DNA from 3 places in the Pseudomonas sp. B19(2017) genome. Region 3 is predicted to be linked to each of the others. Evidence: predicted binding sites of a transcription regulator. Region 3 holds the regulator's gene; each other region holds the start of a gene.
The links. Region 3 encodes FliA, which starts transcription of late flagellar genes. Its sites were predicted from a motif close to CTAAAGTTTNNNNNNNNNNNGCCGNTAA; they were not measured.
Positions count from the first base shown of each region.

Region 1 (10,479 bases), on a different contig from region 3:
TTCCAGCGCATCGTTACCTGCGACCCGCACAGCTTCCATGTGCTGAAGAACGAGTACGGCGCCCTGGGCGGCGACTATCAGGTACAGCATCACAGTACCTACATCGCCGAACTGATTGCGGCCAACAAGCTCAACCTTGGCCAGCACAAGGGCGGCAGCGTCACCTACCACGACCCGTGCTACCTGGGCCGTTACAACGGCGAGTACGAAGCCCCGCGTGCAGTGCTCAAAGCGCTGGGCATCGAGGTGCGCGAGATGGAGCGCTCGGGCTTCCGCTCCCGCTGCTGCGGCGGTGGCGGCGGTGCGCCGATCACCGACATCCCGGGCAAGCAGCGTATTCCGGACATGCGCATGGACGACATCCGCCAGACCGAAGCCGAGCTGGTGGCCGTGGGTTGCCCACAGTGCACCGCCATGCTCGAAGGCGTGGTCGAACCGCGCCCACAGATCAAGGACCTGGCCGAGCTGGTGGCTGACGTGCTGATCGAAGAGGACGCGCCTTCGGCCCCAAAGCCGCAAACGGCCAAACGTGAACCTGCGGAGGTGCATTGATGAGCGACATTATCCGCCGCGACCCACGCGCCGAGTGGATCGCCCGTAACCGTCTGCACCCGCTGCATGCAGCGATGCAGACGCAGCAGACCAGCTGGATGGGGCCCAACGGCCTCATCCGCAAGAACCCTCATGCGATCGCCGCAGGCTTCATCGGCCCGGCCGGCATCAAGCGCATCGACCGCAGCGGCGCCCAGCAGGGCACCGCGGTGGGCGGGCGGCGCACGGCGGCGGCCGAGGTCAAGCTGCCGCTGCACCAGGTACCGGCGCCGGCGTTCTACATTGCCGTGGTGCCGGACATGGTCGGCGGCCGCCTGAGCAGCCACGACCGCGACCTGCTCGGCCTGGCCCACAGCCTGGCCGGCAGCGACGGTGCGGTGCTGGCGGTGGTGTTTGGCGAACACAAGGAAAGCAACTTTTCCACAGCCGGGGTCGACCGCCTGCTGGTCATCGAAGGCGAGGCTTTCGAAGGTTATGCACCGGAGCAACTCGTTCAAGGCCTGCGGGCTGTGGATAACCAGTTCTCCCCGCGCCACTGGCTGCTGCCCGACAGCCGCACCGGTGGCGGCGAACTGGGCCGGCGCCTGGGCGCGGCACTGGGCGAGCGCCCGGCGACTCGGGTATGGCAGGTCAAGGAAGGCCAGTGCATCGGCCGCGCCGGCGCCGGCCAGCAAGACCTGCAGCGCGCCGTACCACGCCTGATCCTGGCGGCGGCCGAGTGCGCCGAGCCGGTCAGCGAAACCCGTCACGAAGCGTTGCCGGTGGAGTTGTCCACAAGCGTGGCGCGCAGCCTGTCGCGCATCGAAGACCTTGGCTCGGTGGCCGTCGACCCGGCCACCATTGCCATGGCCGAGGCAGAGTTCATCGTTTCGGGCGGCAACGGCGTCAAGGACTGGGACCTTTACCACAAGGCCACCGCGGCCCTCGGCGCCACCGAAGGCGCCTCGCGGGTGGCGGTGGACGACGGCTTCATGCCGCGCAACCGCCAGGTGGGTGCCACCGGTACCTGGGTTACCGCGCGGGTTTACGTGGCTGTGGGTATCTCGGGCGCTATCCAGCACCTGCAAGGCATCGGCGCCTGCGACAAGGTGGTGGCGATCAACATGGACCCGGGCTGCGACATGATAAAACGGGCCGACCTGTCGGTGATTGGCGACAGTTCGGCGATTCTGAAGGCACTGATCGAGGCTGTGGACAACTACCGCAGCGGCGGCCAGCGCGACGCGGCATAAGGGCACGAGCATGAGTACGAAAGTGATCAGCCTGGTTTCCATCGGTGCCCACCCAAGCTCTGGCCGCGCCCGCCGCGCCGAGCAGGATGCCCGCGCGGTGGAGCTGGGTTTGCAGCTGGCTGGGGATAACTTGCAGGTGGTGCATGCAGGCGACCCACGGGAAGAGGCGCTGCGCGCCTACCTGGGCATGGGCCTGGACCATCTGGACGTGCTGGAGCAGCCGGCCGGTGCCGATGTGCTGGGCGTGCTTGGGGACTACCTTCGCGATGCTGGCGCCCAGCTGGTGCTGACCGGCAGCCAGGCCGAGACTGGCGAAGGGTCGGGCATGTTGCCGTTCCTGCTGGCCGAAAAGCTCGGCTGGCCGCTGATTGTGGGGCTGGCTGAAGTGGAGTCGATCGACAACGGCACCGCCCAGGTGTTGCAGGCGTTGCCACGCGGTCAGCGGCGTCGGCTGAAGGTGCGCCTGCCGTTGCTGGCGACTGTGGACAACGCCGCGCCCAAGCCACGCCAGAGTGCTTTCGGGCCGGCGCGTCGGGGTGTGCTGGCGGCGCGCAACGTGGCCATCGTCGAAGACGAGCTGCTGGCTGAAGCCGAGCTGCAACCGGCCCGCCCACGGCCCAAGCGCTTGAAGGTGATCAAGGCCAAGAGCGGCGCCGACCGGATGAAGGCTGCAACGGCCAAGGCCAGTGGCGGCGGAGGCAAGGTGCTGAAGGACGTTTCGCCACAGGAGGGCGCCGAGGCCATCCTCAAGCTGCTGGTGGAAGAGGGCGTGCTGCGCTGAAGCCTTACGCCGTCCCCGTGTAGGAGCGGCCTTGTGTCGCGATGTGCTGCGCAGCAGCCCCGGCAATCTTGAGTCGTAGTGGAGATGCTGGGGGCCGCGTTGCGGCCCATCGCGACACAAGGCCGCTCCTGCATTCAATGTTCAGCATCGCCCTGATGTTTTTGCCCACCAAATCTGTTCGCCAAGGTGTGGATAAAGTGTTGGCGCATGGCTGCAGGCCTTGTATGACGGTGGCTTCAAGGTTTTGATCAAAAAACGACCAGTCATTATCCCGACCCGCGCATGCGCGCGCTCAAGCCTCTTCCCGATTTTGCCCACAATCACTGTTAGCCGGTCTGTGGATAATCTGTTTGGCGTCTTCTAGGAGTCACGTATTCAAAGGCTTCGGCAGGTTTGATCAAAAAGTGATCAATCTCGTCTTGATCCTGCTCAATCCTTGATAATCAGGGCCTTGAGTCGCTTATCCACAACCTGACTGAAAAAAATTCGTCGGTTGCTCACAAACTCTGTTGGTGTCTCTGTGGACAAGGTGTACGAACTCCGCTGTAGCCCAGGAATGACGCCGCTTTGGCCGTTATGATCAAATAATGATCAATGTACGGCCTGGTATTTTTGCCAGTATCAAATCTTGCAGGCTCTCGATAGCGTATCCACGAAAGCGCCATATTGTGGATAAATCATGGCTAGACGTTTGTTGGGGACTTATCGGCAGCATTCGGTTTTGAGCAGCATTCCTTTTCAAGTGAATGCTTATTCACCCTATGGCGTCATGGCAGCTGCTGCTGTGCCTGGGCTGGCGTTCTGTGGTCAGTATCGTGATCCGCTGACGGGTGGCTACCCGTTGGGAAATGGCCGACGCTTTTACAGCCCAACCCTGATGCGATTCATGGCATTTGACTCCCTGAGTCCGTTCTCGAAGGGAGGTATCAACGGGTACGTCTACTGTGGCGCTGACCCGGTGAACCGCCATGATCCAAGTGGTGCCGCTTGGCTGAATGTTCTGCTCAGAGTCGTCGGCCTGGCGTCCAGTAGCGCCACCTTGTTTGGTGCAATTGTTCGCACCATGAGGAATATCGTGGGGCGTAGGGTTGCTATCCGGGAAAGTACCCATAACAACACGCCTTTTGTGCATCAAGACCTGGCCCCTGAGTTGAGGGTAGCCAATCAGCAGTTCGCCATGACGGGCGCTTTCGGTGTAGCCGGGCAAGTAACTGCTGCTGCATACGGCGTTAACCCGACCATGCAAACACTCACGGATGTGTTTGCGGCAGGTAATACGGTCGCCAACCTGAGCGGTGGTTTGATAGGGAGTTCTGCAGCAGGGCGAGAAGCGTTCGGATACTTGCGAGATCAGCCACGTGAAATTGTGTCAGTGGCCTCGGAAACAATTGTGGACCTTACAATGGTGGACGAAATGTTGTCCGCAGTAGGCAGGGGGGTCCAGGGAGCAGCACGGCGGATAAGGTCGACCCGCCCTGCTGCACCTCACGTTTTGCAGGTATAGCCCCGCAGTACGCTTACTGCGCCTGCACTTCTTTCAGGTAAGGCGCCGGCTCCGCCCCCAGGTTGTTCAGCAGACGCTGGCTGTACCAGTCAATGAAGTTGACCACGCCAAACTCGTAGGTCTTCGAGTACGGCCCTGGCTGGTAAGCGGTGGAGTTGATACCACGCTGGTTCTCTTCGGCCAGGCGACGGTCCTGGTCGTTGGTCGCGTCCCATACCTTGCGCATGTTCTCAGGGTTATAGTCCACGCCTTCCACGGCATCCTTGTGCACCAGCCACTTGGTGGTGACCATGGTTTCCTGGGCGCTGATCGGCCATACGGTGAACACGATCATGTGGTCGCCCATGCAGTGGTTCCACGAGTGCGGCAGGTGCAGGATGCGCATCGAGCCCAGGTCCGGGTTCTTGATGCGGCCCATCAGCTTCTGGCAGGCCTGCTTGCCGTCCATGGTCATCGACACGGTGCCCTTGAGCAGCGGCATGCGCACGATGCGGTTACGCAGGCCATGGCTCTTGTGCAGGTACGGGATTTTCTCGGCTTCCCAGGCGGCAGCGGAGGCGGCCACGTGGTCCTTGAATTCCTGGCTGGCGCGTGGGTCGTTGGTGTCGTCCCACTCCAGCAGGGTTTGCAGCAGCTCCGGGTGCGAACCGTTGCAGTGGTAGCACTCGCGGTTGTTTTCCAGCACCAGCTTCCAGTTGGCCTTTTCCATCAAGGTGGTCTGTACCGCCACCTTGGTGTTTTCCATGTCGTACGGTTCCATGTAATGGTCCAGGGTGGCCAGGAACTCGTCGATGGCGGGCGGGTTTTCCGCCAGGCTGATGAAGATGTAGCCACCGGCGACCTTCACGTTCACCGGCTTCAGGCCGTACTGGTTCATGTCGAAGTCGGCACCCATTTCGGTGCCGGCGAACAGCAGGCGACCGTCCAGCTCGTAGGTCCACTGGTGGTAAGGGCAGACCAGCTTGGCCACCTTGCCCTTCTCGCTGACGCACAGGCGCGAGCCACGGTGGCGGCAGACGTTATGGAAGGCATGCACCTTACCTTCGGCGCCACGCACCACGATGATCGGGTTCTTGCCGATTTGCAGGGTGATGTAGTTGCCCTTGGCCGGGATCTCGCAAGTCATGCCGGCGATCAGCCACTCCTTATGGAAGATCTCCTGCATGTCGATCTGGAACAGACGCTCGTCGTTGTAGAAAGGCTGGGGCAGCGAGTAGGTGCGCTCGCGGGTCTGCAGCATCTCGGCGGTTGCCTTGCGTGCTGGTTCCAGTGGATCGCCCAGGCTCAGGGTTGCGGTGACGTCCATCGTGTATTCCTCGGGGCCGTGTGCGGCCGGCAAAAGGTGGCTAATCGTTGTTGTGGTGCCGCAAGGCTGCTCATCAAGAAACAGCTGGTTGTTTTGCCGTGGAGTGTGCGTCCGAAGGCGCCATGAACCGTATCCATGGGCGACATGGCCGATTTGAATTACGACGCGCCAGCCCTTGCAGCGCGGGGCTGGTCGCGATAAGCACGCCGATGTCGCTGGCAGGAATGTACGTCGTCTTCAGCTTGCGCATTATCCAAGCCATAAAAGGCCAATAGTCGGCTGCTGGAGATGAACATGTCCGATACCTTCCTCAATCCGGTCACCACCCAGACCTGGGCCAACGGCCGCCACATCGTGCGCTGCGTCAAGGTCATCCAGGAGACCTGGGACGTGCGCACGTTCTGCTTCATGGCCGACCAGCCGATCATGTTCTTCTTCAAGCCAGGGCAGTTCGTCACCCTGGAGCTGGAGATCGAAGGCAAGCCGGTAATGCGTTCCTACACCATCTCCAGCTCACCGTCGGTGCCCTACAGCTTTTCGATCACCGTCAAGCGTGTACCGGGTGGCCTGGTGTCCAACTTCCTTCACGACACCATGCACGAAGGCGCCGAGCTGCCGGTGCACGGCCCGGTGGGGTTGTTCAACGCCATCGACTTCCCTGCGCAGAAGGTGCTGTACCTCTCGGGCGGTGTCGGTATCACCCCGGTCATGTCGATGGCACGCTGGTTCTACGACACCAACGGCAATGTCGACATGGTCTTCGTGCACAGCGCCCGTTCGCCGAAGGACATCATCTACCACCGCGAGCTGGAGCAGATGGCCTCGCGCATCCCCAATTTCAGCCTGCACATCATTTGTGAAAAGCATGGCCTGGGTGAGCCGTGGGCGGGTTATCGCGGTTATCTCAACCAGCGTCTGATGGAGCTGATCGCGCCGGACTACATGGAGCGCACGGTGTTCTGCTGTGGCCCGACGCCGTACATGAGCGCGGTCAAGCGCATGCTCGAAGCGGTCGGCTTCGACATGAAGAACTACCACGAGGAATCGTTTGGTGCGACCCCGCCCGAGGCCAAGGCCGATGCGGTGGAGCACGCAGAGCAGGCTGCCGACGCGCCGGAACTGGACGCGGCCGACCTCAACCTGGTGGAGTTCATCGGCAGCGAGAAGAGCATCCGCATTGCCCCGGGCGAGACCGTGCATGCGGCGGCGGCGAAGGTTGGCCTGATGATCCCGAAAGCCTGCGGCATGGGTATTTGCGGTACCTGCAAGGTACTCAAACTGGGCGGTGAAGTAGAGATGGAGCACAACGGCGGCATTACCGAAGAGGACGAAGCCGAGGGCTACATCCTGTCGTGCTGCAGCGTGCCGAAAGGGGATGTACGGATCGATTACTGATCTGAAATTGCAGGGGGGCTGCTTTGCAGCCCATCGCCGGCAAGCCAGCTCCCACAGGTACTGTATAGCGCGGTCGGTGTGGGAGCTGGCTTGCCGGCGATGGGCCGCAAAGCGGCCCCTATGGTTTCAAGTACGGAATCGGGCCACCAGGCCATTGAGGTCCACCGCCAACCGCGACAACTCCGCACTCGCCGCACTGGTCTGATGCGCCCCGGTAGCACTCTGCACCGACAGATCATTGATGTTCACCAGGTTGCGGTCCACTTCCCGCGCCACCTGCGCCTGCTCTTCCGCAGCGCTGGCAATCACCAGGTTGCGTTCGTTGATCTGCGCCACCGCCCCGGCAATGGTATCCAGCGCCAAGCCCGCGCCACGGGCGATATTCAGGGTCGATTCGGCACGTTCGGTGCTGGTGCGCATCGACTCCACGGCCTCTCCGGTACCGCCCTGAATGCTGCCGATCATCCGCTCGATCTCGCTGGTCGACTGCTGGGTACGGTGGGCCAGCGCCCGCACTTCATCGGCGACCACGGCAAAACCACGGCCTGCCTCGCCGGCACGTGCCGCCTCGATCGCCGCGTTGAGTGCCAGCAGGTTGGTCTGGTCTGCCAGGCCACGGATCACGTCGAGCACCTTGCCGATATCACGCGACTGTTCGGCCAGGTGGGTGATCAGCTTGGCGGTGGCTTGTACGTCGCCGCTCATGCGCTCGATGGCGCCCACGGTCTCCATTACCAGGTCGCGGCCATCGCCAGCCGAACGGCTGGCTTCGCTGGAGGCTTCCGAGGTGCTGACTGCATTGCGCGCCACTTCCTCTACGGCGCTGGTCATCTCGGTCACCGCCGTGGCGGCCTGTTCGATTTCGTTGTTCTGCTGCTGCAGGCCACGGGCGCTTTCGTCGGTGACGGCGTTCAGCTCTTCGGCAGCCGAGGCCAGCTGGGTGGCGGAGCCGGCGATCTGCTGCAGGGTATCGCGCAGCTTGTCCTGCATGCGGGCCATGGCCCGCAGCAGGCGGGCGGCTTCGTCGCTGCCTTCGGCGCGGATGATGTGGGTCAGGTCGCCATCGGCAACTTGCTCGGCGCTCTTGAGGGCTTCTTCGATCGGCTTGACGATGCTGCGGGTCAGCAGGAAGGCACAGAGCAAGGTCAGCACGGTGGCGGTGACCAGCAGGCTGATGACCAGGGTAAAGGCGGTGCTGTACTGGCTGGCAGCTGTCTGGTTGGTGGCGCGGGTCTGCTCGGTGTTGATGCGCACCAAGGTCTCCATGATCTTGTTGATCTGCTCGGAGTTGGCCAGTAGGTCGCGGTTGAGCAGGTCGCGCAATTCGTCGATACGGCCGGCCTGGCTCAGGCTGCGCATGCGCGACTCAAGCTGGCGGTATTGGGTGAGTAGCTGGACGTATTGATCGTACGCGGCCTGTTCGTCGGCGGCGCTGATCAGCGGCAGGTATACCTGGCGGGCACGGTCGATCTCGAGGTTGCGCTGGTCCAGCAGGCTCAGGGTCTCCTGCTGGGTCTGCGCCTCGCGGTTCACCAGCAGGCGGTAGGAGAGGCTGCGCAGGCGCAGGTTCAGCGCATTGATCTCATCGAGAACCTTGATGCTGGGCACGCTGATCTGCTCGATGACCAGGCCGGCCTGGCGGATGTTGCCCATCTGCACCAGGGAGAAGATACCGAGGCCGAGCATCAGCAGGCCTATAAGGGCAAAGCCGAGCAGCGCGCGCGGGGCGATGTTCATGTTGCGTAGTGACATGGTATGGGCAGATCCAGGCTAGTGAGGGTGACGCAGTCAGTGCGACGGAATATGACTCTCCGGGATATCGGTCGGGCCGAGTCACGCTTGAGGGCGCCCGGCGAAAATTGTGCGGTTGCAGGCGTTTCCTGACCGGCGGTTGACCCAGGTCGGAACAAGGGTGTGGATCCTCTGTCAATCTGCGGGTTAGACACTTCGTGAATCCGATATTTAATGGCGATGGGCTGCACTTTTCTTTATCGTGTGCGCCCCTCGCAACAACCTGAGATAGACCCATGCTGGAATCCTCCCTGAATCAAATCGAGCAACTGGTCAACGACCTGCTGCAGAAGAACGCCCAACTCACCGAGCAGAACTCCGCCCTCGGCCAGGAACTGGCCCAGGCCAAGGAAGAGAACGAGACCCTGCAACTGTCGCTGATGGAGCAGGAAGAGAAGAACGGCAGCACCGCCGCGCGCCTGCAAGCCCTGGTCGAGCGCGCCAACGCCGGCGTCGTAGGCGCATGACACTGCGAGCACAGCCGATCAATGTTGTGTCGATCCTCGGCAACGACTATTCGATCAAGGCGCCTGAAGGCCAGGAAGCAACCCTGGCCCAGGCGGTGCAGATGCTCAACACTGCCCTGGCCCAGACCAAGCGTCAGTACCCGACCCTGATCGGCGACAAGCTGCTGGTGCTGGCCGCGCTGAACCTGTGTTCGCGGCAGATCGAATTGCAGGATGAGCACCGCAAGACACTGGAGCGTACCCAGGCGCAGATCGACGCCACGGTGGACGCCATCGTGCGGACCATTGCTGAACAATAAGGCCCTGCACTGGTCCCTGTGGGAGCGGGTTTACCCGCGAATACGTCAGTGGCTTCACCATCGCATTCGCGGGTGAACCCGCTCCCACAGGGGCGGCGGATTGCTTCAGAGTACTGGATTAACTGGATACGCAAGTGTATACACTTTTCGCAAAACAATAATTTGCGGGGAGTAGGGGCATGCGTATCTGGCGTAAGAGCATCCAGTGGCAGCTGATCACCAGCATGGGTGCCGCCTTGCTGGCGAGCATCCTGGTGGTGGTCATCATCTTCACGGTGGCGCTCAACCGCCTCACCGAACGCTACCTGGTCGATACTGCGCTACCCGCCAGCATCGAGGCCATTCGCAACGACATCGAGCGCATGCTAGGCCAGCCGCTGGTGGCAGCGGCTGACATTGCCGGCAACACCTTGCTGCGCGACTGGCTTGCCGCCGGTGAAGACCCTGCCCAGAGCGCACCATTCATCGAGTATCTGGCTGCCGCCAAGCAGCGCAACCAGGCCTTCACCACGCTGTTCGTATCGACCGAAACCGGCCATTACTACAGCGAGAATGGCCTGGACCGTACCCTCAGTCGCAGCAACCCCAAGGACAAATGGTTCTACGGCTACATCGACAGCGGTGCCGAGCGCCTGATCAACATCGACATTGACGGTGCCACGGGCGAGCTGGCGCTGTTCATCGACTACCGTGTGGAAAAGAATGGCCAACTGGTCGGCGTGGCCGGCATGGGCCTGCGCATGACCGAGCTGTCGAAGCTGATCCATGACTTCAAATTCGGCGAGCACGGCAAGGTGTTTCTGGTGCGTAACGATGGCCTGATCCAGGTTCATCCGGACGCTGCCTTCAGCGGTAAACGCCAGCTCACCGAACAGCTGGGCGCGGATGCTGCCAAGGCGCTGATGACCGGCGGCGAAGGCCTGCGCAGCAGCCGCTTCAGCCGTGACGGCGGAAGCTACCTGGCTCTCGGCCTGCCCCTGCGCGATCTCAATTGGACCCTGGTGGCCGAGGTGCCGGAGGAGGAAATCTACGCACCAATGCAACAGGCGGTATGGCTGACCAGCCTGATCGGTGGTGCCGTGGCCCTGGTGTCGCTGCTGCTGGTGGTGCTGCTGGCGCGTGGCCTGGTGCGGCCGATTCGCCGCGTCACAG
Region 1 covers NZ_NEJR01000013.1:5,950-16,428, forward strand. The annotation lists gene dgcB (dimethylglycine demethylation protein DgcB) at 1-552, shown strand, start outside; gene CAF70_RS17660 (electron transfer flavoprotein subunit alpha/FixB family protein) at 552-1,784, shown strand; gene CAF70_RS17665 (electron transfer flavoprotein subunit beta) at 1,795-2,565, shown strand; gene CAF70_RS17670 (RHS repeat-associated core domain-containing protein) at 3,245-4,069, shown strand; gene gbcA (glycine-betaine demethylase subunit GbcA) at 4,083-5,375, opposite strand; gene gbcB (glycine-betaine demethylase subunit GbcB) at 5,670-6,770, shown strand; gene CAF70_RS17690 (methyl-accepting chemotaxis protein) at 6,897-8,522, opposite strand; gene CAF70_RS17695 (hypothetical protein) at 8,798-9,028, shown strand; gene CAF70_RS17700 (cell division protein ZapA) at 9,025-9,327, shown strand; partial or broken gene CAF70_RS28200 (cache domain-containing protein) at 9,552-10,479, shown strand, end outside.
Region 1: CAF70_RS17690 (methyl-accepting chemotaxis protein) is a predicted target of FliA. The motif match lies at 8,587-8,614, and genes of this name have one in related genera.

Region 2 (10,479 bases), on a different contig from region 3:
CACCCGCCCGTGCCGCTTCGATCGCCGCGTTCAGGGCCAGCAGGTTGGTCTGCTCGGACACCGACTTGATCACATCGAGGATGCTGCCAATGCGCTGGCTTTCGCCCGCCAGGTGCTGCATGGCGGCCAGGCAATGGTCCATCTGCCCGGCCAGTTGCTCGATACGGCCGATAGCCTCGGCCACCACCTGGTCGCCCATCTGCGCCTGCTGGTCGGCATTGGTCGCGGCCAGCGAGGCCTGTTCGGCGTTCTGCGCCACTTCCTGCACGGTGGCGCTCATCTGATTCATGGCAGTCGCCACCTGGTCGGTTTCCTCGCGCTGCTGGTTGATGCGCAGCTTGGTATCCTCGCTGCTGCCTGCCAGCTCCGAGGCAGCTTGTGACAGTTGGCTGACGCCCTGGTCGATACCCCCGATAAGCTCGCGCAGGCTCAAGGTCATTTCACGCATGCTGGCCTGCAATTGCCCCATCTCGTCGCGGCGTTGCACTGTTTCGACCTGGCTCAGGTCGCCCTTGGCAATGCGTGCGGCCACGGCCAGGGTCTGACGCAAGGGTTGGGTGATCTGCAGGGTGATCAGCCAGGCGGCCAATACGCCCACCACCAGCGCCAGCAGCGCCACGCTGGTCAGCAACGAGCGGGCAGCCAGGGCTTCGCTGTCACGTTGCTCGATCTTGCGCTTGCCAAGCTCCAGGCTTACCGCGCGCAACTCATTGCCCATCTTTTCCAGGCTGTTCTGCAATTGCTCGACGTGCACCGCGGCGCGTCGGTACTGGTCCAGGCTGGCGCGGTATTTGCCCAGCTCGACACCGGGTTGCTCGGTAACGGCACGTGGCAGACGCAGCGGTGCAAGGCTCTTGAGCAGTTGCCCCAAGCTGGCATCGGCAGCGTTCAGGGCGTTGTCGCCAACCTTGGCGAAGTCCTCGACAGGGGTGAAAGTGTAGGCCGGTACCAAGCTCTGCTGGTTGGCACCGTCGACATGCCGGCTGAGGGTATCCATCAGGCCCAGCACAGCGCCTTGCTGACTGTCGGCAGGCATCTCCAGCAAGGCCTGGGTCTGCAGTTTGTCGATCGCCTCGTTGAGCGTCTGCTCCTGTAGCTGCATGGCCTCGCGCAGGGCGACACGGTTGGCGACGCTGCGTTGCAGTTCGCTGAAGTCATCGCGCAAGCGTTGCAGCAGCGTCAGCTTTTCGGTCAGCAATTGCCGCGATTCATCGACGCTGCTGCGTTGTTGCAGGGTGGTCAGCATGTTGTGCAGTTGTTCGAGGATGCTGGCTATCCGCGATTTGCTGGCATCGTCGTTGAGCACGCGGTAGGTAATGCTTTCCGCGCGCAGGTCTTTGGTCAGGTCGTTGATCAGGCCTATTTCACTGAGTTGCTGTGAGCGCACGATGGCGTCATCCAGCGCGCGCCAGCCACTGATGGTGGTGGCCAGGGTGAGCAGCAGAACCACGGCGAAGCCGAGGGCGAGCTTGGCAGCGACACTGATGTTGCCAAGCTTGCGGTTGAGGTAGCCGAGCATGATGAGCCTCCGGGCGATTGAGAGAGGGGATGCGGGCGGATTGCCGGCATCACACCTCTGCCAATCGGCAGCGGAGCTGTAGGACTTGACCTGATAATCAGGTAGGAAATTTCACTTCAACACGTAGGAATGCTCCGCCTGTGCCGGCCTCTTCGCGGGCTTGCCCGCTCCCACAGGTACTGCACAGACTTTGAGAGCTGTGCGGTCCCTGTGGGAGCGGGCAAGCCCGCGAAGAGGCCGGGAAAGGCGGCCCATTCTTCAGATCAGAGCCTGAACCGCCCCACCAACCCCTGCAAATGGGTACCCAGCCGCGCCAGCTCCATGCTGGAGCTGGCCGTCTCTTCACTGGCCGCTGAAGTCTGGTCAGAAATATCCCGCACATTCATCACGCTGCGGTTGATCTCTTCTGCCACGGCCGTCTGTTCTTCCGCCGCAGTGGCAATCTGCTGGTTCATCGCCTGGATCGACGACACGGTGCGAGTGATGGTTTCCAGTGAGCTGCCGGCGCGGCGGGTCAGTTCAACGCTGCTATCGGTAAGCTGGCGGCTGCTGTCCATCACGCTGGCCACGCGCTGGGTGCCGCTCTGCAGGCCGGCAATCAGCTCTTCGATCTCTTCGGTCGATTGCTGGGTGCGCTGCGCCAGGCTGCGTACCTCATCGGCTACCACCGCAAAGCCACGCCCGGCCTCGCCGGCACGGGCCGCTTCGATCGCCGCGTTGAGGGCCAGCAGGTTGGTCTGTTGGGCCACCGACTTGATCACGTCGAGTACGCTGCCGATCTTGTCGCTCTCGGCCTTGAGCTGGTTCATCGCTTCGCTGGAGTTGACCACTTCGCCGGCCAGGCGCTCGATCTGCGCCACCGCCTCGCCCACCACACGGTCGCCTTCGCGGGCTTGCTGGTCGGCCATCAACGCGGCTTCGGAGGCCTGCTCGGCATTGCGTGCCACTTCATGCACGGTGGCGGTCATCTGGTTCATGGCGGTCGCTACCTGATCGGTCTCGACCTTCTGGTTGTTGACACCGGCGCTGGTCTGCTCGGTCACCGCCGACAGCTCCTCGGCAGCGCTGGCGATCTGCGTGACGCCATCACCGATGCCGCCGATCAATTCACGCAGGCCCTGGGTCATGCGCTGCATGCTGGCTTGCAACTGGCCCAGTTCGTCGCGGCGTTGTACCTGCAGGTCCTGGGTCAGGTCGCCACTGGCCACGCGTTCGGCGGCGCGCAAGGTCTGGCGCAGCGGGATGATGATCTGCCGGGTGATGGCCCAGGCCGCCAGCAGGCCGAGGGCCAGGGCCAGAGCGGTGGCCACTGCGAGCAGGGTCTTGGCCTGGGCCGCGCCGGCGTCACGCACCTCGGTCTGCGAGGCGGTCATCGCCTGGCTGGTTTGCAGCAGTACCGTACCTTGCTCGGCCATGTGCTGAAGGGCTTGCTCACTGGCGGCCTGGGCATTGCCGAACTGGGTGACTGCGTCGCGGTAGCCGGCCATGGCAGTGGCGGCATCGTCCAGGCTGGCGGCATGCTCCGCCGGTACTTTGGCCGGCAGCGCGCGCAATTCGGCCAGGGCCTGGTCTATGGCCTTCAGTGCCGTTTGCTGGAAATCGGCATTGCCGCTGTAGGTGTAGCCACGCACCTGGAAGCGCGCCTGTTGCAGCAAGGCGCTCACGTCCACCGCGTGCTGGTACTGGTTGATATCGCCACCTTGCAGCAGCCCTCGCTGTACCCGGCCGATCAGTTCGGCAGCCTTGTCGGCGCTGTCGCCCAGCACGTCACGGCTGGCTTCGCGGCGTTGGCCGGCCTGCTTCAGGTCGTTGAACGCCTGCTGGTACGCACGCACGGCCTCGCGTTGTTGCTCCAGGCGCTGGCGGTCGGTGGGTTGTTCGATCTGTCCGAGCATCAGCTGCACCTGGCGGTCGAGGTTGCCCAGGGCCTTTTCCAGCTCAGCCACCGAGGCTTCGTCACGCTGGCGCTGGTAATGCTGGCGGGCGATACGCAGTTCCTGGGTGTACTGCTGGATGACCGAGATGTTTCCCAGCTTGTCGCCACGGTCAATGATGCTGTCCATGCCGTGCCAGCCGGCCAGGGTGATGGCTAGCGTCAACAGCAGCACCAGACCGAAGCCCAGCCCCAGTTTGCGATTGACGCTCACATTACCCAATGATTGGGCGAACCATTGATACATGTACGACTCCCCGGCGGCTTGGCAGCACCATTAATTGTTGTGTTGCCAAGGCAATCGGCCTGGGGAAGGGAAACTTTATGGGTAAAAATTGACTTATGTGTCAGAAAATCCGTGAAAGCAGCGCCGTTACTGCCGTCTCGACCCGCAGGATACGCTCGCCCAGTTGTACCGGTGCCAAGCCTGCCTTGCCCAGCAGGTCCACTTCATAAGGGATCCAGCCACCCTCTGGGCCGATGGCCAGGGTCACGGGCTGCTCCACGGCGCGCGGGCAGGCAGGGTAGGGGCCGGGGTGGCCGACCAGGCCCAGGGTGCCTGCGGCGACGGCCGGCAAGCGGTCTTCGACGAAGGGCTTGAAGCGCTTCTCGATGATCACCTCGGGCAGCACGGTGTCGCGCGCCTGTTCCAGGCCGAGGATGAGGTTCTCGCGTATGCTGTCAGGGTGCAGGAAGGGGGTTTGCCAAAAGCTTTTCTCGACCTTGTAGCTGTTCACCAGGATCAGCCGCGGCACACCAAGGGTGGCCACGGTCTGGAACAGCCGGCGCAGCATCTTCGGCCGGGGTACGGCGAGCACCAGGGTCAGCGGCAGTTTGGCCGGTGGCTGCTGGTCAAAGGCGACTTCCAGTTCGGCTTCGTGTTGTTCCAGGCGCAGCACCGTGGCTTTGCCCATCAGGCCGTTGATACGGCCCACGCGCAGGTTGTCGCCCACCGCCACACGGTGGATGTCCTGCATGTGGGTGAAACGCCGGTCAGCGAGAACGACGCGGTCGGCCGAGACGAAGTCGGCCTCTTCAAGGAGCAACAAGTTCACGGTTGGGTCGCTGGTGGCTGGTCGTTGTGGTCGTTGGCGGCGCTATCGTCGGCTTCACTGCGTTTGCGGATCAGGCTGCCGCACAGCACGCCGATCTCGAACAGCAGCCACATAGGTACGGCCAGCAGGGTCTGGGAGAAGATGTCCGGTGGGGTAAGGACCATGCCGACCACGAAGCAGCCGATGATCACGTAGGGGCGAATCTTCTTCAGATACTTCACGTCGACCACGCCGATCCATACCAGCAGCACCACCGCCACCGGGATTTCGAAGGCCACGCCAAAGGCGAAGAACAGCGTCATCACGAAGTCGAGGTAGCTGGCGATGTCGGTCATCATCGACACACCTTCCGGCGTGGCGCTGGCGAAGAAGCCGAAGATCAGCGGGAACACCAGGAAATAGGCGAAGGCCATGCCGGCATAGAACAGGAAGATGCTCGACACCAGTAGCGGAATGGCGATGCGCTTTTCATGGCGGTACAGCCCGGGCGCGATGAAGCCCCAGATCTGCTGGAGGATGAACGGGATCGCCAGGAACAGCGAGACGATCATGGTCAGCTTGAACGGCGTGAGGAACGGCGAGGCCACGTCGGTGGCGATCATCGTCGCATTGGCCGGCAAGTGCTCGCGCAGTGGCGCTGAGACCAGGGTGTAGATCTGCTGGGCGAAGGAGAACAGCCCGGCAAAGATCAGGAAAATGACGGCAACGCAGCGCAACAGGCGGGTGCGCAGTTCGGTCAGGTGCGAAACCAGCGGCATTGGCTGGTCGTGTTCCGGATTCTCGCTCATGGGGCTCGCGGCGGTTGAGGCGGTTCAGAAGGCGTGGCCGGGGTGGCAGTGGTTTCGACCGGCCTGGCTTCGAGCCCGGCGGGCGGCTGCACGGTGGCGGTGGTGACAGGCGGCTGCGCCGGTGGCGTCATCGGGTTGAGGATACGCTTGGCTTCCTCTTCCATCTGCAGGATGTGCTCGTTGTGCAGCTGGCGGCGGATTTCGTCGGCGCCGATTTCGCGCTCCACTTCCATCTTGATGCTGTTGAAGCTGCGCTTGAGCCGGCCGATCCACAGGCCTGCCGTGCGCGCGGCACCGGGCAGGCGCTCGGGGCCGAGCACCAGCAGGGCGACCAGGCCGACGAGCAGCAGCTCGCTGAAACTGATGCCGAACATGGGTCAGTCTTTCCGCTGCGGCTCTTGGGCCGGCTGGGCCTGGCCTTCGATGGTGTGGCCCTGGTTCTGCTGGGCAGTGTTCTGCACCGGTGGAACGGGTTGGGCAGGCGGCGGAGCCTGCTCGGCCGGCTTGTTCTCTTCGTCGCTCATGGCCTTGCGGAAGCCCTTGATCGACTCGCCCAGGTCACTGCCGAAGTTCTTCAGCTTCTTGGTGCCGAACACCAGCACCACGACCACCAGCAGGACGATCCAGTGTTTCCAGTCAAAGATACCCATTTCGTACTCCTGAAAAATGTGTGTACAGCAAATCGATCCGGCAACACGGTCCCTGTGGGAGCGGGCAAGCCCGCGAGCACCGGCGCAGCCGGTGCCATGCATTGCGTCGCATGCTTCGCGGGCATGCCCGCTCCCACAGGAGGCGAGCAGCACCCGCCTCAAAATACATCAGGCAGATGGTTGCCGCGCGGCCTTCTCATCATGCCCGGAAAGCCCGAAACGGCGGTCCAGCTCATCCAGCAAGGCTTGCGGATGCTGGCCCAGCGCGCTGAGCATTACCAGGCTATGAAACCACAGGTCGGCGGTTTCGTAGATGACATCGCTGTAATCCTTGCTGATCGCGGCATCCTTGGCGGCAATGATCGTCTCGATCGACTCTTCGCCGAGCTTTTCGAGAATCTTGTTCAGGCCCTTGTGGTACAGGCTGGCCACGTAGGAGCTGTCGGGCGCCGCTTGCTTGCGTTGTTCAAGCACTTCGGCCAGGCGGTTGAGGGTGTCGCTCATGTCAGTGTCCTGCGCTGTAGATGGCATCCGGGTCTTTCAGGACCGGGTCGACGGTTTTCCACTGGCCGTCTTCGAAGACGCGGTAGAAGCAGCTTTCACGGCCGGTATGGCAGGCGATATGGCCCAATTGCTCGACCATCAGGATGATCACGTCGGCGTCGCAGTCCAGGCGCATTTCATGCAGCTTCTGCACATGGCCGGATTCCTCGCCCTTGCGCCACAGCTTGCCACGCGAACGCGACCAGTAGATGGCACGCTGTTCGGCGGCGGTCAGAGCCAGCGATTCGCGGTTCATCCAGGCCATCATCAGCACGCGTCCGGTCTTGTGGTCCTGGGCGATCGCCGGTACCAGGCCTTCGCTGTTCCACTTGATCTCGTCCAGCCAGTCTTTCATCGTCGACTCCAAAGCGGGTCCGCTCCTGTGCCGGGCCCTTTGCGCTAGTGTGCCAGCCATGGGCGCGGCTGGCTATTGGCGCACGATCAGGTAAAGGCCGGCGGCCAGCATCAGCCAGGCCGGCCACGCGGTAGGGGCGGCCAGGCTGGCGGCCTCGGCGGCACCAGCGGCCAGTACCGCACCGCCGCCCAGCAGGCCGGCACCCAGCAGGCGCAGTGGCCAGCGGTCGCCCTGGCGACGGCGTTCGGGCAGTTGCGGGTCGTGCAGGTGCGGTTGTGACAGGCGTTCGAGGACGTCACGGGCCATGTCGGCCAGGTGCGGCAACTGCTCGACCTGGCTGTGGATGTTGCCAAACACGGCTTTGGGGCTCATGCGGTCACGCATCCAGCGTTCGAGGAATGGCTTGGCGGTGCTCCACAAGTCCAGGTCGGGGTACAACTGGCGGCCCAGGCCCTCGATGTTGAGCAGGGTTTTCTGCAGCAGGACCAGCTGCGGCTGCACTTCCATGTTGAAACGCCGTGCCGTCTGGAACAGACGCATCAGCACCTGGCCGAAGGAAATATCCTTTAACGGTTTTTCGAAGATCGGCTCACAGACGGTGCGGATCGCTGCTTCGAATTCATTGACCTTGGTGTGCGCCGGTACCCAGCCCGAGTCGATGTGCAGTTGCGCAACGCGGCGGTAGTCTCGTTTGAAGAAGGCGATCAGGTTACGCGCCAGGTAATCCTGGTCCTCGTCCGTCAGGCTGCCGACGATGCCGCAGTCGATGGCGATGTACTGCGGGCTCCAGGGGCGTACCGTGCTGACGAAGATGTTGCCGGGGTGCATGTCGGCGTGGAAGAAGCTGTCGCGGAACACCTGGGTGAAGAATACTTCCACGCCGCGTTCGGCCAGCATCTTCATGTCGGTGCGCTGATCGGCGAGCGTGGCCATGTCGGTCACCGGGACGCCATAGATGCGCTCCATCACCAGTACTTTCGGCCGGCACCAGTCCCAGTACACCTGTGGCACATACATCAGCTCGGAGCCTTCGAAATTACGGCGTAGCTGGCTGGCATTCGCCGCTTCGCGCAGCAGGTCAAGTTCGTCGTAGATGGTTTTTTCGTAATCGCCGACGATTTCCACCGGGTGCAGGCGGCGAGCGTCGGCGGAGACACGTTCGGCACCTTTGGCTATCAGGAACAGCCAGGCAATATCAGCGGCGATCACCGGTTTCAGGCCTGGCCGGACAACCTTGACCACCACCTCTTCGCCACTTTTCAGGCGGGCAGCGTGAACCTGGGCTACCGATGCGGAGGCCAGAGGCTCGACGTCGAAGCGGCTGAAGACTTCGCCCACCGTGGCGCCGAGCTGTTCTTCGATCAGCGCCACGGCCTGCTGCGGATCGAACGGTGGTACGCGGTCTTGCAGCAACATCAGCTCGTCAGCGATGTCGGTGGGCAGCAGGTCGCGGCGGGTCGACAACAACTGACCGAACTTGATGAAAATGGGACCCAGGTCTTGTAGCGCCAGTCGCAGGCGTGCGCCGCGGCTGAGCGCGGACGGGCTACGGGGTAGCCAACGCCACGGCATCAGCAGGCGCAGGCTCATCAGCCACCAGGGTAGCGGGTAGTCGAACAGCAGGTCATCCAGCCGGTAACGGATGACTACACGCTGGATGCGAAAAAGACGGCGGACGGCGAGCAGCTTCATGCGTTATCGCTGGTATCAAGGGATCGGGAGAGGCGCTTGAGGCGCGCCTCGAGGCGTTCTGTATCGAGTTTCAGGGCGTCGAGTTCGCTGAAGGCGGCTTCGGCTTCACGCTTGCCCACCAGGGTGCGGGACTCTTCGGCCAGGTACTCGGAAAGATTCTGGCTGAAGCGCGCCAGGCCCTGGCGGGTCCAGCGTGCGCGCAGGCGGATGTGGCCGGCCACCAGCGCCGTGGCGACCGGGCCGAGCCAGCGTTGTAGCTCATGCTCCCAGTCAAGTTCCAGGTCCTGCAGCACACCGAACAGGTCGAGCAGCACGGCACTGTCGCCATGCAGCTCGACCTGGGGGCTGTGCAGCACGGCAGTCTTGTCCCTGGCCAGGGCCAGTTGCGCCAGGCTGCCGGCCGGGGCGCGCAGGCTGCAGTCGACCTCGCCCTCCCAGTGGGCAGCCAGCATCAGGCCCTCTTCATCGGGCAGGATGAACACCTGCAGGGCCGGTTGGCGGCAGTCGATCTCGATGACCTTGCCTTCCAGCGCAGCCAGCCGCGGCAGGGCCGTGCTGTCCATGCGCAGGACGCGGTTCAGGCCATGTTCGACGCTGGCGAACAACCCGGCCAGCAACATCAGGGCTTGATTCCCCGGTGCACGGCGACGATGCCGCTGGTCATGTTGTGATAAGTGACGCGGTCGAAACCGGCCTCGACCATCATGGCCTTCAGCGTTTCCTGGTCGGGGTGCATGCGGATCGACTCAGCGAGGTAACGGTAGCTCTCCGAGTCGTTGGTGATCAGCTTGCCGGCCAGCGGCATGAAGGCGAACGAGTAGGCGTCGTAGGCCTTGGACATGAGCTTGTTGGTCGGTTTGGAGAATTCCAGCACCAGCAGGCGACCGCCCGGCTTGAGCACGCGCAGCATCGAGCGGATGGCTTCGTCCTTGTGGGTGACGTTGCGCAGGCCGAAAGCGATGGTCACGCAGTCGAAGTGGTTGTCCGGGAATGGCAGCTTCTCGGCGTCGGCCTGGACGAACTCGATGTTGCCGGCCACGCCACGGTCGAGCAGGCGGTCACGGCCGACCTTGAGCATCGATTCGTTGATGTCGGCCAGCACTACCTGGCCGGTCGGGCCGACCAGCCGCGAGAACTTGGCGGCCAGGTCGCCGGTACCGCCGGCGATGTCCAGTACACGATTGCCGGCGCGTACGCCCGACAGCTCGATGGTGAAGCGCTTCCACAGGCGGTGCATGCCGCCGGAAAGCACGTCGTTCATCAGGTCGTACTTGGCCGCTACCGAGTGGAACACCTCGGCGACTTTTTTCGCCTTCTGGCTTTCAGGGACGTCCTGGTAACCGAAATGGGTGGTGGGTTCGGCGTGGTCGCCTTTGCGCTGGTCGTTCATATCGCTTCACCGGAAAAAATTACCGCCATTCTAGGGCGAACGGGCGGATTTGTCTTGGCGGGGTGTGCCAGTGGGCAGGGGCGGGCATAATGCCCATTATGTCTTCATCTTCAGGAACACCCGCATGACTCAGATCAGCGTCGAACGCAAACATTCCCTCGGGCGCGATGCCGCCCGTGCCAAGGCCGAAGCGCTGGTCGACAGGCTGACCCGCGAATACGACCTCAAGGCCACCTGGAACGGCGACCGGGTCGACGTGGCGCGCAGCGGTGCCAACGGCAGCGTGCATATCTTCGATGACCGCATCCGGGTCGAATTGAAGCTGGGCATGATGTTGTCGATGATGAGCGGCACCATCAAGGGCGAAATCGAGCGGGCACTGGACAAGGCCCTGGCCTGAGGCCAGGGCGGTCGGCAGCAAGGTGTGGCTGTCACCGGGACGGGAAGGGGATCACACCCTCGACCTGGGCCAGGCGCAAGTCGCTACGATAGATCTGCAAGCGCTCCGCTGCGCTGCTGGCCTCTTCCATTTGCGCGTCGCGGGCCTTGCCCCG
Region 2 covers NZ_NEJR01000001.1:521,125-531,603, forward strand. The annotation lists gene CAF70_RS28045 (methyl-accepting chemotaxis protein) at 1-469, opposite strand, end outside; partial or broken gene CAF70_RS28050 (methyl-accepting chemotaxis protein) at 479-1,519, opposite strand; gene CAF70_RS02440 (methyl-accepting chemotaxis protein) at 1,783-3,699, opposite strand; gene CAF70_RS02445 (16S rRNA (uracil(1498)-N(3))-methyltransferase) at 3,800-4,507, opposite strand; gene tatC (twin-arginine translocase subunit TatC) at 4,504-5,295, opposite strand; gene tatB (Sec-independent protein translocase protein TatB) at 5,292-5,669, opposite strand; gene CAF70_RS02460 (twin-arginine translocase TatA/TatE family subunit) at 5,673-5,945, opposite strand; gene CAF70_RS02470 (phosphoribosyl-ATP diphosphatase) at 6,114-6,449, opposite strand; gene hisI (phosphoribosyl-AMP cyclohydrolase) at 6,451-6,843, opposite strand; gene ubiB (ubiquinone biosynthesis regulatory protein kinase UbiB) at 6,916-8,535, opposite strand; gene CAF70_RS02485 (SCP2 domain-containing protein) at 8,532-9,155, opposite strand; gene ubiE (bifunctional demethylmenaquinone methyltransferase/2-methoxy-6-polyprenyl-1,4-benzoquinol methylase UbiE) at 9,155-9,925, opposite strand; gene CAF70_RS02495 (polyhydroxyalkanoic acid system family protein) at 10,050-10,325, shown strand; gene CAF70_RS02500 (hypothetical protein) at 10,357-10,479, opposite strand, start outside.
Region 2: CAF70_RS02440 (methyl-accepting chemotaxis protein) is a predicted target of FliA. The motif match lies at 3,751-3,778, and genes of this name have one in related genera.

Region 3 (10,479 bases):
CCTGGGCTCGGCGAACGGCCTCGGTGAAGGGCTGGCGGTTGCTTCGGCTGGCGCCGGCCTGGCCTGCTGCACGGCATCACGCGCCTGCTCTTCGCGCACGGCTTCAGCGAACCTGTCCGCCGCTTCCGGCGCCTCGAACAGGTCTTCGGTTTCGGTGGCCTCCTGCAGCAGGCCGTCGAGGTACGACTGCAGGGCCATCTGTGGCCGGGTGCCGGTTTTCCGGGTCTGGGTCATCAGGCCACCTGCGCCGCAGTCTTGTAGGTCAGCAGGTGCTTGAGCAGCGCCCGATAGGCAATCAGCCCGCGGCTCTTGCTGTCGAATTGCGAGGGCGTAACGCCCTTGCGGCTGGCATCGCGCAGGCGCGTATCCACCGGGATGTAGCCCTGCCACACATGCTGGCCGTAGGTGTCACGCAGCAGCTTGAGCGTGCCCAGCGAGGCCTGGGTACGGCGGTCGAACAGAGTCGGCACGATCTGGTACGGCAGCGCCTGCTTGCGCGAGCGGTTGACCATGGCCAGGGTACCGACCATGCGCTCCAGGCCCTTGACCGCAAGAAATTCGGTTTGTACCGGAATCACCAGCTGCTGGCTGGCTGCCAGCGCATTGACCATCAGCACACCGAGCAAGGGTGGGCTGTCGATCAAGGCATAGTCGAAATCCTGCCACAGCTGCGCCAGACTCTTGGCGATCACCAGGCCCAGGCCGTTCTGCCCTGGTGACTGGCGCTCCAGCACCGCCAGCGCGGTGCTCGACGGCAACAGCGAGATGCGATCGTCACTGGTGGGCAGCAGCAATTGCCCGGGCAGGCCCTCGGGCACCGCCCCCTTGTGCAGGAACAGGTCGTAGCAGCTGTGTTCCAGGGCATCGGGGTTGTGCCCGAAATAGCTGGTCATCGAGCCGTGCGGGTCGAGGTCGACGACGACCACGCGCTTGCCGGCCTCGGCCAGCAGGCCGGCCAGGGCGATGGTAGTGGTGGTCTTGCCGACGCCACCTTTTTGATTGGCTACTGCCCAGACTCTCATCAAGCAAACTCTATCTATTGATTTGGCAGGGACACTGTAGAAACAACTATTCAAAAGCCTGCACGATCCCTGTGGGAGCGGGCGCGCCCGCGAACACCGGCGCAGCCGGTGCCACTCACCGCGTCTTCTGCTTCGCGGGCATGCCCGCTCCCACAGGGGGTAGCGCCATCTTCAACATCGTGTCCGTGGCAACGTCGGGGAATTGACGGATCACTGCCCCGCAACCGTTGCTGGCGTAGCCGGTGCACTTTGTGTGCCAGCCCGGCGCAATGCGGCATCCGGCGTGGCATTGGCACTGCCCGAGCCAGTCAGGCTGCGGCGCACTTCGAGGTTGCGCGAAATCACCAACACCACGCGCCGGTTGCGCGCACGGCCGTCGGCAGTGTCGTTGCTCGCCACCGGCTGGTATTCGCCATAGCCGACCGAGGCCATGCGCGCCGGGTTGACCCCTTCCATGGCCAGCAGGCGCACGATGCTCGCCGCCCGCGCCGACGACAGCTCCCAATTGGTCGGGTACTGTGCAGTGCGGATCGGCAGGTTGTCGGTAAAGCCTTCGACATGCACCGGGTTGGCGAACGGCTTGAGAATGCCGGCCACCTTCTCGATGATGGCAAATGCCTTGTCGCTAGGCATGGCATCGCCACTGCCGAACAGCAACGAGGAATTGAGCTCGATCTCGATCCACAGCTCATTGCCGCGCACGGTCATCTGGTCGCTGTTGATCAGGTCGCCAAAGGCATCGCGCACGTCATCGCTGATGGTTTTCAGCGGGTCGACACTGGTCGCCCCCAGGCCCGCCTCGGTCTGCTCGCTGTCCTTCACCAACGGCTCGGCCGGGCGCACGCTCAGCGGCCGCTCTTCGCCGATGGGGATCGGCTTCATGCTGCGCTCGGGGTCGTTGAACACGCCGAGCAAGGCCTGGGAAATGACCTTGTACTTGCCCTCGTTGATCGAGGAAATCGAGTACATCACCACGAAAAAGGCGAACAGCAACGTGATGAAGTCGGCGTACGACACCAGCCAGCGTTCGTGGTTTTCGTGTTCCTCGGTATGACGACGGCGACGCATGGGCTACTCCATGAAGCCTTGCAGCTTCAGCTCGATCGAGCGCGGGTTCTCACCCTCGGCAATCGACAGCAGGCCCTCGAGCAGCATCTCGCGGTAGCGCGACTGGCGCATGACGATGGCCTTGAGCTTGTTGGCGATCGGCAGCAGTATCAGGTTGGCGCTGGCCACGCCGTAGATGGTCGCGACAAAAGCCACGGCAATGCCGTTGCCCAGTTGCGACGGGTCGGCAAGGTTGCCCATCACGTGGATCAGGCCCATCACCGCACCAATGATACCGATGGTCGGCGCGTAGCCCCCCATGCTCTCGAACACCTTGGCAGCCTGGATATCGCGGCTTTCCTGGGTCAGGAAATCGACTTCCAGGATGCTGCGGATGGCTTCTGGCTCGGCACCATCCACCAGCAGCTGCAGGCCCTTGCGCGCATATGGGTCAGGCTCGCTGTCGGCTACCCCTTCCAGGCCCAGCAGGCCTTCCTTGCGCGCCGTCAGGCTCCAGTTGACGACACGGTCAACCCCGCCCGCCAGGTCGACCCGCGGCGGAAACAGGATCCAGCGCAGAATCTGCAAGGCACGCTTGAACGACGACAATGGCGACTGCAGCAAGGCCGCCGCCAGGGTGCCGCCCAGCACGATCAGCGCCGCCGGACCATTGATCAGCGCACCGACATGGCCGCCTTCGAGGAAATTGCCACCGACAATGGCGACAAAGGCGAGGATCAGGCCGATCAGGCTGAGCACGTCCATCAGACGCACGCCTCCACCAGGTGCTTGCCGATTTCGTCCAGGCTGTACACCGCGTCGGCCAGGTTGGCCTTGACGATGGCCATGGGCATGCCATAGATCACGCAGCTGGCTTCATCCTGGGCCCACACCGTGCTGCCGCCCTGCTTGAGCAGGCGCGCACCTTCGCGGCCATCGGCGCCCATGCCGGTAAGCACCACCGACAGCACCTTGTCGCCATACGACTTGGCCGCAGAGGCGAAGGTGATGTCCACGCACGGTTTGTAGTTCAGGCGCTCGTCACCGGGCAGGATCTTCACCGCGCCACGGCCGTCGATCATCATCTGCTTGCCACCGGGCGCCAGCAGGGCCAGGCCCGGGCGCAGCATGTCGCCGTCCTCGGCTTCCTTGACGCTGATGCGGCACAGCTTGTCCAGGCGTTCGGCAAAGGCCTTGGTGAAGGCCGCCGGCATGTGCTGGATCAGCACGATCGGTGCCGGGAAGTTGGCCGGCAGCTGGGTCAGCACCCGCTGCAGGGCGACCGGGCCGCCCGTGGAGGTACCGATGGCCACCAGTTTGTAAGGCTTGCGCTTGGGTGCCGGCGAGTGCGCTGGCGCCGCTGCCGGTGCCGCCGCACGGGCAGGCGCAGGCGTGCGCGCCGCTGCCGGGCTGGCAAGACTGCTGGCAGGGGTGTGGCTGCTGCTTGCCGGCACAGGTGCGGCGACCGGCGCATGGCTGGCATAGCTGCCAAAACGGCGATTGCTGCGGGAAATGGTATGCACCTTCTCGCACAGCAACTGCTTGACCTTCTCGGGGTTGCGCGAAATGTCCTCGAAGTTCTTCGGCAGGTAATCCACCGCACCGGCATCCAGCGCATCGAGGGTGACACGGGCGCCTTCGTGGGTCAGCGACGAAAACATCAACACCGGCGTCGGGCAGCGCTGCATGATGTGCCGCACCGCAGTGATGCCGTCCATCATGGGCATTTCGTAGTCCATGGTGATGACATCGGGCTTGAGCGCCAGCGCCTGGTCGATTGCTTCCTTGCCGTTGGTCGCGGTACCCACTACCTGGATCGTCGGATCCGCCGAGAGGATTTCCGAGACGCGGCGGCGGAAGAAACCGGAATCATCCACCACCAGGACCTTGACTGCCATAAACACTCCATTAGGCGGCGCAACCCGCCAGGGTGCGCCACCGAAATCAAATACGCCGCGCGGCGTAACGCTTGAGCATGCTCGGGACGTCGAGAATCAACGCGATGCGACCGTCGCCAGTGATGGTGGCCCCGGACATGCCCGGGGTGCCCTGCAACATCTTGCCCAGCGGCTTGATTACCACTTCTTCCTGGCCAACCAGTTGATCGACGACAAAGCCGATGCGCTGGGTGCCGACCGACAGGATCACCACATGGCCCTCGTGCTGCTCTTCGTGCACCTGGCCCTGGACCAGCCAGCGCTTGAGGTAGAACAGCGGCAGCGCCTTGTCACGCACGATCACCACTTCCTGGCCGTCGACCACGTTGGTGCGCGACAGGTCGAGGTGGAAGATCTCGTTGACGTTTACCAGCGGGAAAGCAAACGCCTGGTTGCCCAGCATCACCATCAAGGTGGGCATGATCGCCAGGGTCAGCGGCACCTTGATGACGATCTTCGAGCCCTGGCCCTTGGCCGAGAAGATGTTGATCGAGCCGTTGAGCTGGGAGATCTTGGTCTTGACCACATCCATGCCCACGCCACGACCGGACACGTCGGAAATCTCGGTCTTGGTCGAGAAGCCCGGGGCGAAGATCAGGTTGTAGCAGTCCGACTCGCTCAGGCGGTCGGCGGCATCCTTGTCCATGAGGCCCTTTTCCACGGCCTTGGCGCGCAGGATGTTGGGGTCCATGCCTTTGCCGTCGTCCGAGATCGACAGCAGAATGTGGTCGCCTTCCTGTTCGGCCGACAGCACCACACGGCCGGTGCGCGCCTTGCCGGACGCTTCACGCTCATCGGGCATTTCCACACCATGGTCGACGGCGTTGCGCACCAGGTGCACCAACGGGTCGGCCAGGGCCTCGACCAGGTTCTTGTCCAGGTCGGTCTCTTCGCCGACCAGCTCCAGGTTGATCTCTTTCTTCAGCTGGCGGGCCAGGTCACGCACCAGGCGCGGGAAGCGGCCGAAGACTTTCTTGATCGGCTGCATGCGGGTTTTCATCACCGCGGTCTGCAGGTCGGCGGTGACCACGTCAAGGTTGGACACGGCCTTGGACATGGCCTCGTCGCCGCTGTTCAGGCCCAGGCGCACCAGGCGGTTACGTACCAGCACCAGTTCGCCGACCATGTTCATGATCTCGTCCAGGCGTGCGGTATCGACCCGTACGGTGGTCTCCGCTTCGCTGGCGCCATGCTTGTCGGCGGCCGCGGCCGGGGCGCGGGGTGCTGCGGCAGGTTTGCTGGCAGGTGCCGGCGTAGCTGCGGCTGGCTTGGCCACGGGCTGGCTGTCGGCCTTGGCCGCTGCCGGCGCTTGCGCCTTGGCCGCAGCCGGGGCTTCGACGGCGGCAACGTCGCTACCGAACTTGCCCTTGCCATGCAGTTGGTCCAGCAGCGCCTCGAACTCGTGCTCGCTGATGTCGTCGCCGCCAGCATGGGTGTCCGCTGCGGCAGGCGCTGGCGCCTTGGCGCCGGGCAAGGCATCGGCCTGGAAGGTGCCCTTGCCATGCAACTGGTCCAGCAGCGATTCGAATTCGGCGTCGGTAATTTCGTCGCTGGCCGTTTCCGGCGCGCTGACAACCGGCTGCGCAGCCACCTCGGCGCTGAACTGGCCTTTGCCGTGCAACTGGTCGAGCAGCGACTCGAACTCGGCGTCGGTGATTTCGTCACCTTCACCGCTGACAGTCTCGCCCTGCATCTGCTCGTCGGCCGCAGCTTGTGCCTTGACCGCATCGAGCGAATCGAGCAGCTGTTCGAACTCGCTGTCGGTGATGTCCTGCTCCTCGGCTGGCGCCTCGGCAACCGGCGCCGGCGCCGCAGCGGCAGGCACTTCAACGCTTTCGGCGCCGCCCGGCTCGGCCAGGCGCGACAACGCCGCCAACAGCTCGGGGGTAGCCGCGGTCACTTCAGTGCGCTCGCGCACCTGGCCAAACATGCTGTTGACCGTATCCAGTGCCTCGAGCACCACATCCATCAGTTCCGCGTCGACCCGGCGCTCACCTTTGCGCAGGACGTCGAACACGTTCTCGGCGATATGGCAGCACTCCACCAGCTCGTTCAGCTGAAGGAAGCCGGCGCCCCCTTTTACAGTGTGGAAACCGCGAAAGATCGCATTGAGCAGGTCGGCATCGTCGGGCCGGCTTTCCAGCTCGACCAGTTGCTCGGACAGTTGCTCAAGAATTTCGCCGGCTTCTACCAGGAAATCCTGGAGGATTTCTTCATCGGCGCCGAAGCTCATCAAACGTGCTCCTTAAAAACCAAGGCTGGACAGCAGATCATCGACATCGTCCTGACCGGACACGACGTCTTCACGCTTATCGGCATGAATCTGCGGACCTTCACCCCGAGTCGGATGTTTTTCTCGATCTTTTTCTGCACGCAGTTGATCGTGGTCATGCTGGATACCGGCAAAGCGGTCGACCTGGCTGGCCATCAGCACCAGTTTGAGCAGGTTGCTTTCCACCTCGGTGACCAGGTTGGTGACGCGCTTGATCACCTGGCCGGTCAGGTCCTGATAGTCCTGAGCCAGCAGAATGTCGTTGAGGTGGCCGGCGACCTTGCGGTTACCTTCGGCACTGTGCGTCAGGAAACTGTCGACGCGCTTGACCAGCTCACGGAACTCCGGCGCAGCGACTTCGCGGCGCATGAAGCGCTGCCAGTCGGCGCTCAGGGCCTTGGCCTCGCTGGCCAGCTCGTTGAGCACCGGGGTGCTTTCCTCGACCAGGTCCATGGTGCGGTTGGCCGCGCCCTCGGTAAGCCTGACCACATACGACAGGCGCTCGGTGGCGTCGGTTATCTGCGACACCTCCTCGGCCTGCGGCATGGTCGGGTCGATCTGGAAACTGACGATGGCACTGTGCAGCTCGCGGGTCAGCTTGCCGACTTCCTGGTACAGGCCGCGGTCGCGGGTCTGGTTCAGCTCGTGAATCAGCTGCACCGCCTCGCCGAAACGGCCTCGCTCCAGGCTCTCAACCAGCTCCTGGGCATGCTTCTTCAGGGTCGATTCGAACTCGCCCAAAGACGTTTGTGATGAATCCATGGCGCGCCCCCCTGACGTGACTCAGCCGTTGACGCGTTCGAAGATCTTCTCGATCTTTTCTTTGAGCACCTGGGCGGTGAACGGCTTGACCACATAGCCGTTGACCCCGGCCTGGGCCGCTTCGATGATCTGGTCGCGCTTGGCCTCGGCCGTCACCATCAGGACCGGCATGGTTTTCAGCTTGTCGCTGGCACGCACTTTACGCAGCAGGTCGATGCCGGACATGCCGGGCATGTTCCAGTCGGTCACGAGGAAATCAAAGTGGCCGTTTTCCAGCATCGGCAGCGCCGTGGTGCCATCATCGGCTTCTTCGGTGTTGGTGAAGCCCAGGTCACGCAACAGGTTCTTGATGATCCGCCGCATCGTCGAAAAGTCGTCAACGATGAGGATTTTCATATCTTTGTTCAAGTAGACCTCCAAGCAGTCTCAAACGCGCTCGGTCCCGAGCGCGCATTCAATCAATTCGGTGCAACATGGAAAACGCACGTGGAAAAAGACGGCAATGCCAGCGGGCTCAACGCGCCCGCCATTCCCCCAGGCGGCTGCGCAGGCGCGCGGCACACTGGCTGTGCAACTGGCTGACCCGCGACTCGCTGACCCCAAGCACCTCACCGATTTCCTTGAGGTTCAGCTCTTCGTCGTAGTACAGCGCCAGCACCAGGCGTTCACGCTCCGGCAGGTTGGCGATGGCCTCGGTCAGGGCAACCTGGAAGCGCTCGTCCTCCAGGCCACGCGCAGGCTCGACCTGGCCGCTGGCGCCGTCCTCATGCAGCCCTTCGTGCTCGCCGTCCTGCAGCAGGTCGTCGAAACTGAACAGGCGGCTGCCCAGGGTATCGTTCAAGATCCCGTAGTAATCATCGAGACTCAATTGGAGTTCGGCAGCAACTTCATGATCTTTAGCGTCGCGACCGGTTCTGGCCTCCACGGCACGCATCGCGTCACTGACCATGCGCGTGTTGCGGTGCACCGAACGCGGCGCCCAGTCACCCTTGCGCACTTCATCGAGCATGGCCCCGCGAATGCGGATGCCGGCGTAGGTTTCAAAGCTGGCGCCCTTGCTGGCGTCATACTTGTTGGCCACTTCCAGCAGGCCGATCATGCCGGCCTGGATCAAGTCCTCGACCTGCACGTTGGCCGGCAGCCGCGCCAGCAAGTGGTAGGCGATGCGCTTGACCAGCGGGGCGTAACGCTCGATCAGCTCGTACTGGGCGTCTTTCGACGCGCGGCTATACATCTTGAAACCGCTGGCATTCATAACACAGGTCCCGCGCTGGTGGGTTGCACCAGGCGCTCGACAAAGAACTCCAGATGACCGCGCGGGTTGGCCGGCAGCGGCCAGCTGTCGACCTTCTGGGCAATCGCCTTGAATGCCAGCGCGCACTTGGAGCGAGGGAAGGCTTCGTAAACCGCGCGCTGCTTCTGCACTGCCTTGCGCACGCACTCGTCATACGGCACGGCGCCCACGTACTGCAGGGCAACGTCGAGGAAGCGGTCGGTGACCTTGGTCAGCTTGGCGAACAGGTTGCGCCCTTCCTGCGGGCTTTGTGCCATGTTGGCCAGCACACGGAAGCGGTTCATGCCGTAGTCGCGGTTAAGCAGCTTGATCAGGGCGTAGGCATCGGTGATAGAGGTGGGTTCGTCGCACACCACCAGCAGCACTTCCTGGGCGGCGCGGACGAAGCTGACCACCGAGTCACCGATACCGGCCGCGGTGTCGATCACCAGCACGTCCAGGTTGTCGCCGACTTCGCTGAAGGCCTGGATCAACCCGGCATGCTGGGCCGGGGCCAGGTGCACCATGCTCTGCGTGCCCGAGGCCGCCGGCACGATGCGCACCCCGCCCGGCCCCTGCAACATCACGTCGCGCAGCTCGCAGCGCCCTTCGATGACATCGGCCAGCGTCCGCTTGGGGGTCAGCCCCAGCAGCACGTCGACATTGGCCAGGCCCAGGTCGGCGTCAAGCAGCATGACCCTGCGACCAAGCTCGGCCAGCGCCAGGGACAGGTTCACTGAAACGTTAGTCTTGCCGACGCCACCTTTGCCACCGGTCACGGCGATCACCTGTACGGGATGCATGCTACCCATGTCTGTTCTTTACCTTGTCTCGCTGGGACTCAGGCCACACGTAGGGCAATTCTGCGTACCCTTTGGCATAGCTACCTTGCACACGCTTCATCATCAACCCGCTCGCCGTGGGTTGTGATAGAGATCAGCGAACATGTCGGCCATGGCCTCTTCGCTGGGCTCGTCCTGCTGCTGCACATTGACCGCGCGGGTAACCAGCTGGTGCCCGCGAGGCAGGTGCAGGTCGTCAGGAATGCGCGGCCCATCGGTCAGGTAGGCCACTGGCAGTTCGTGACTGATGGCAAGGCTCAGCACGTCGCCAAGGCTCGCCGTTTCATCGAGTTTGGTCAGGATGCAACCGGCCAGGCCGCAGCGCTTGTAGCTGTGGTAGGCGGCAGTCAGCACCTGCTTCTGGCTGGTGGTGGCCAGCACCAGGTAGTTCTTGGCGGCAATGCCCCGCCCGGCCAGGGTTTCCAGTTGCAGGCGCAGGGCCGGGTCGCTGGCTTGCAGGCCGGCGGTATCGATCAGCACCACGCGCTTGCGCAACAGCGGCTCCAGCGCCGCGGCCAACGACTGGCCCGGGTCGACATAGGTCACCGGCACGTTGAGGATACGGCCCAGCGTCTTGAGCTGTTCCTGGGCGCCGATGCGGAAGCTGTCCATGCTCACCAGCGCCAGGTTCTGCGCGCCGTACTTGAGCACGTAGCGGGCGGCCAGCTTGGCCAGGGTGGTGGTCTTGCCCATGCCGGCCGGGCCGACCATGGCGATCACCCCGCCCTCTTCGATCGGCTCGATCTCGGGAATTTCGATCATCCGCGCCAGGTGCGCCAGCAGCATGCGCCAGGCCTGACGTGGCTCGTCGATCTCGGCGGTCAGGTCAAGCAGCTCGCGGGCGATCGGCCCGGACAGGCCGATGCGCTGCAGGCGGCGCCAGACCGTGGCCTGCTGCGGCTTGCTGCCCTGCAGCTGATTCCAGGCCAGCGAACCGAGCTGCACTTCCAGCAGCTCGCGCAGGCCCGACAGCTCGGAGCGCATGGCATCGAACAGGCGTGGGTCGACCGGTGCCGAGGCAGGGGCTGGCGCAACGGCCTCGGGCGCATCGACGTGCGGTTCGATCAATGGCTCGGCGGCGGTCAGCGATTGCCCGGCGAACAATTGGCGGTTGTTGTCACTGCTGTCCTGGCGGTGGCCCAGTTCGGCCTGGGCAGTGGCGATGCGCGTATGGGTCTTGCGCAGCTCTTCTTCCAGCTCGGCATTGGGCACACGCGGGGCCAGGGCGGACAGCTTGTAGTCCAGCGCAGCCGTCAGTTCGACACCGCCGGCGATGCGGCGGTTGCCGATGATCGCGGCATCGGCGCCCAGCTCATCGCGGACC
Region 3 covers NZ_NEJR01000018.1:94,824-105,302, reverse strand. The annotation lists gene CAF70_RS21420 (CheW domain-containing protein) at 1-234, opposite strand, end outside; gene CAF70_RS21415 (ParA family protein) at 234-1,022, opposite strand; gene motD (flagellar motor protein MotD) at 1,233-2,090, opposite strand; gene CAF70_RS21405 (flagellar motor protein) at 2,094-2,834, opposite strand; gene CAF70_RS21400 (chemotaxis response regulator protein-glutamate methylesterase) at 2,834-3,967, opposite strand; gene CAF70_RS21395 (chemotaxis protein CheA) at 4,014-6,239, opposite strand; gene CAF70_RS21390 (protein phosphatase CheZ) at 6,252-7,040, opposite strand; gene CAF70_RS21385 (chemotaxis response regulator CheY) at 7,062-7,436, opposite strand; gene fliA (RNA polymerase sigma factor FliA) at 7,555-8,295, opposite strand; gene fleN (flagellar synthesis regulator FleN) at 8,292-9,125, opposite strand; gene flhF (flagellar biosynthesis protein FlhF) at 9,219-10,479, opposite strand, start outside.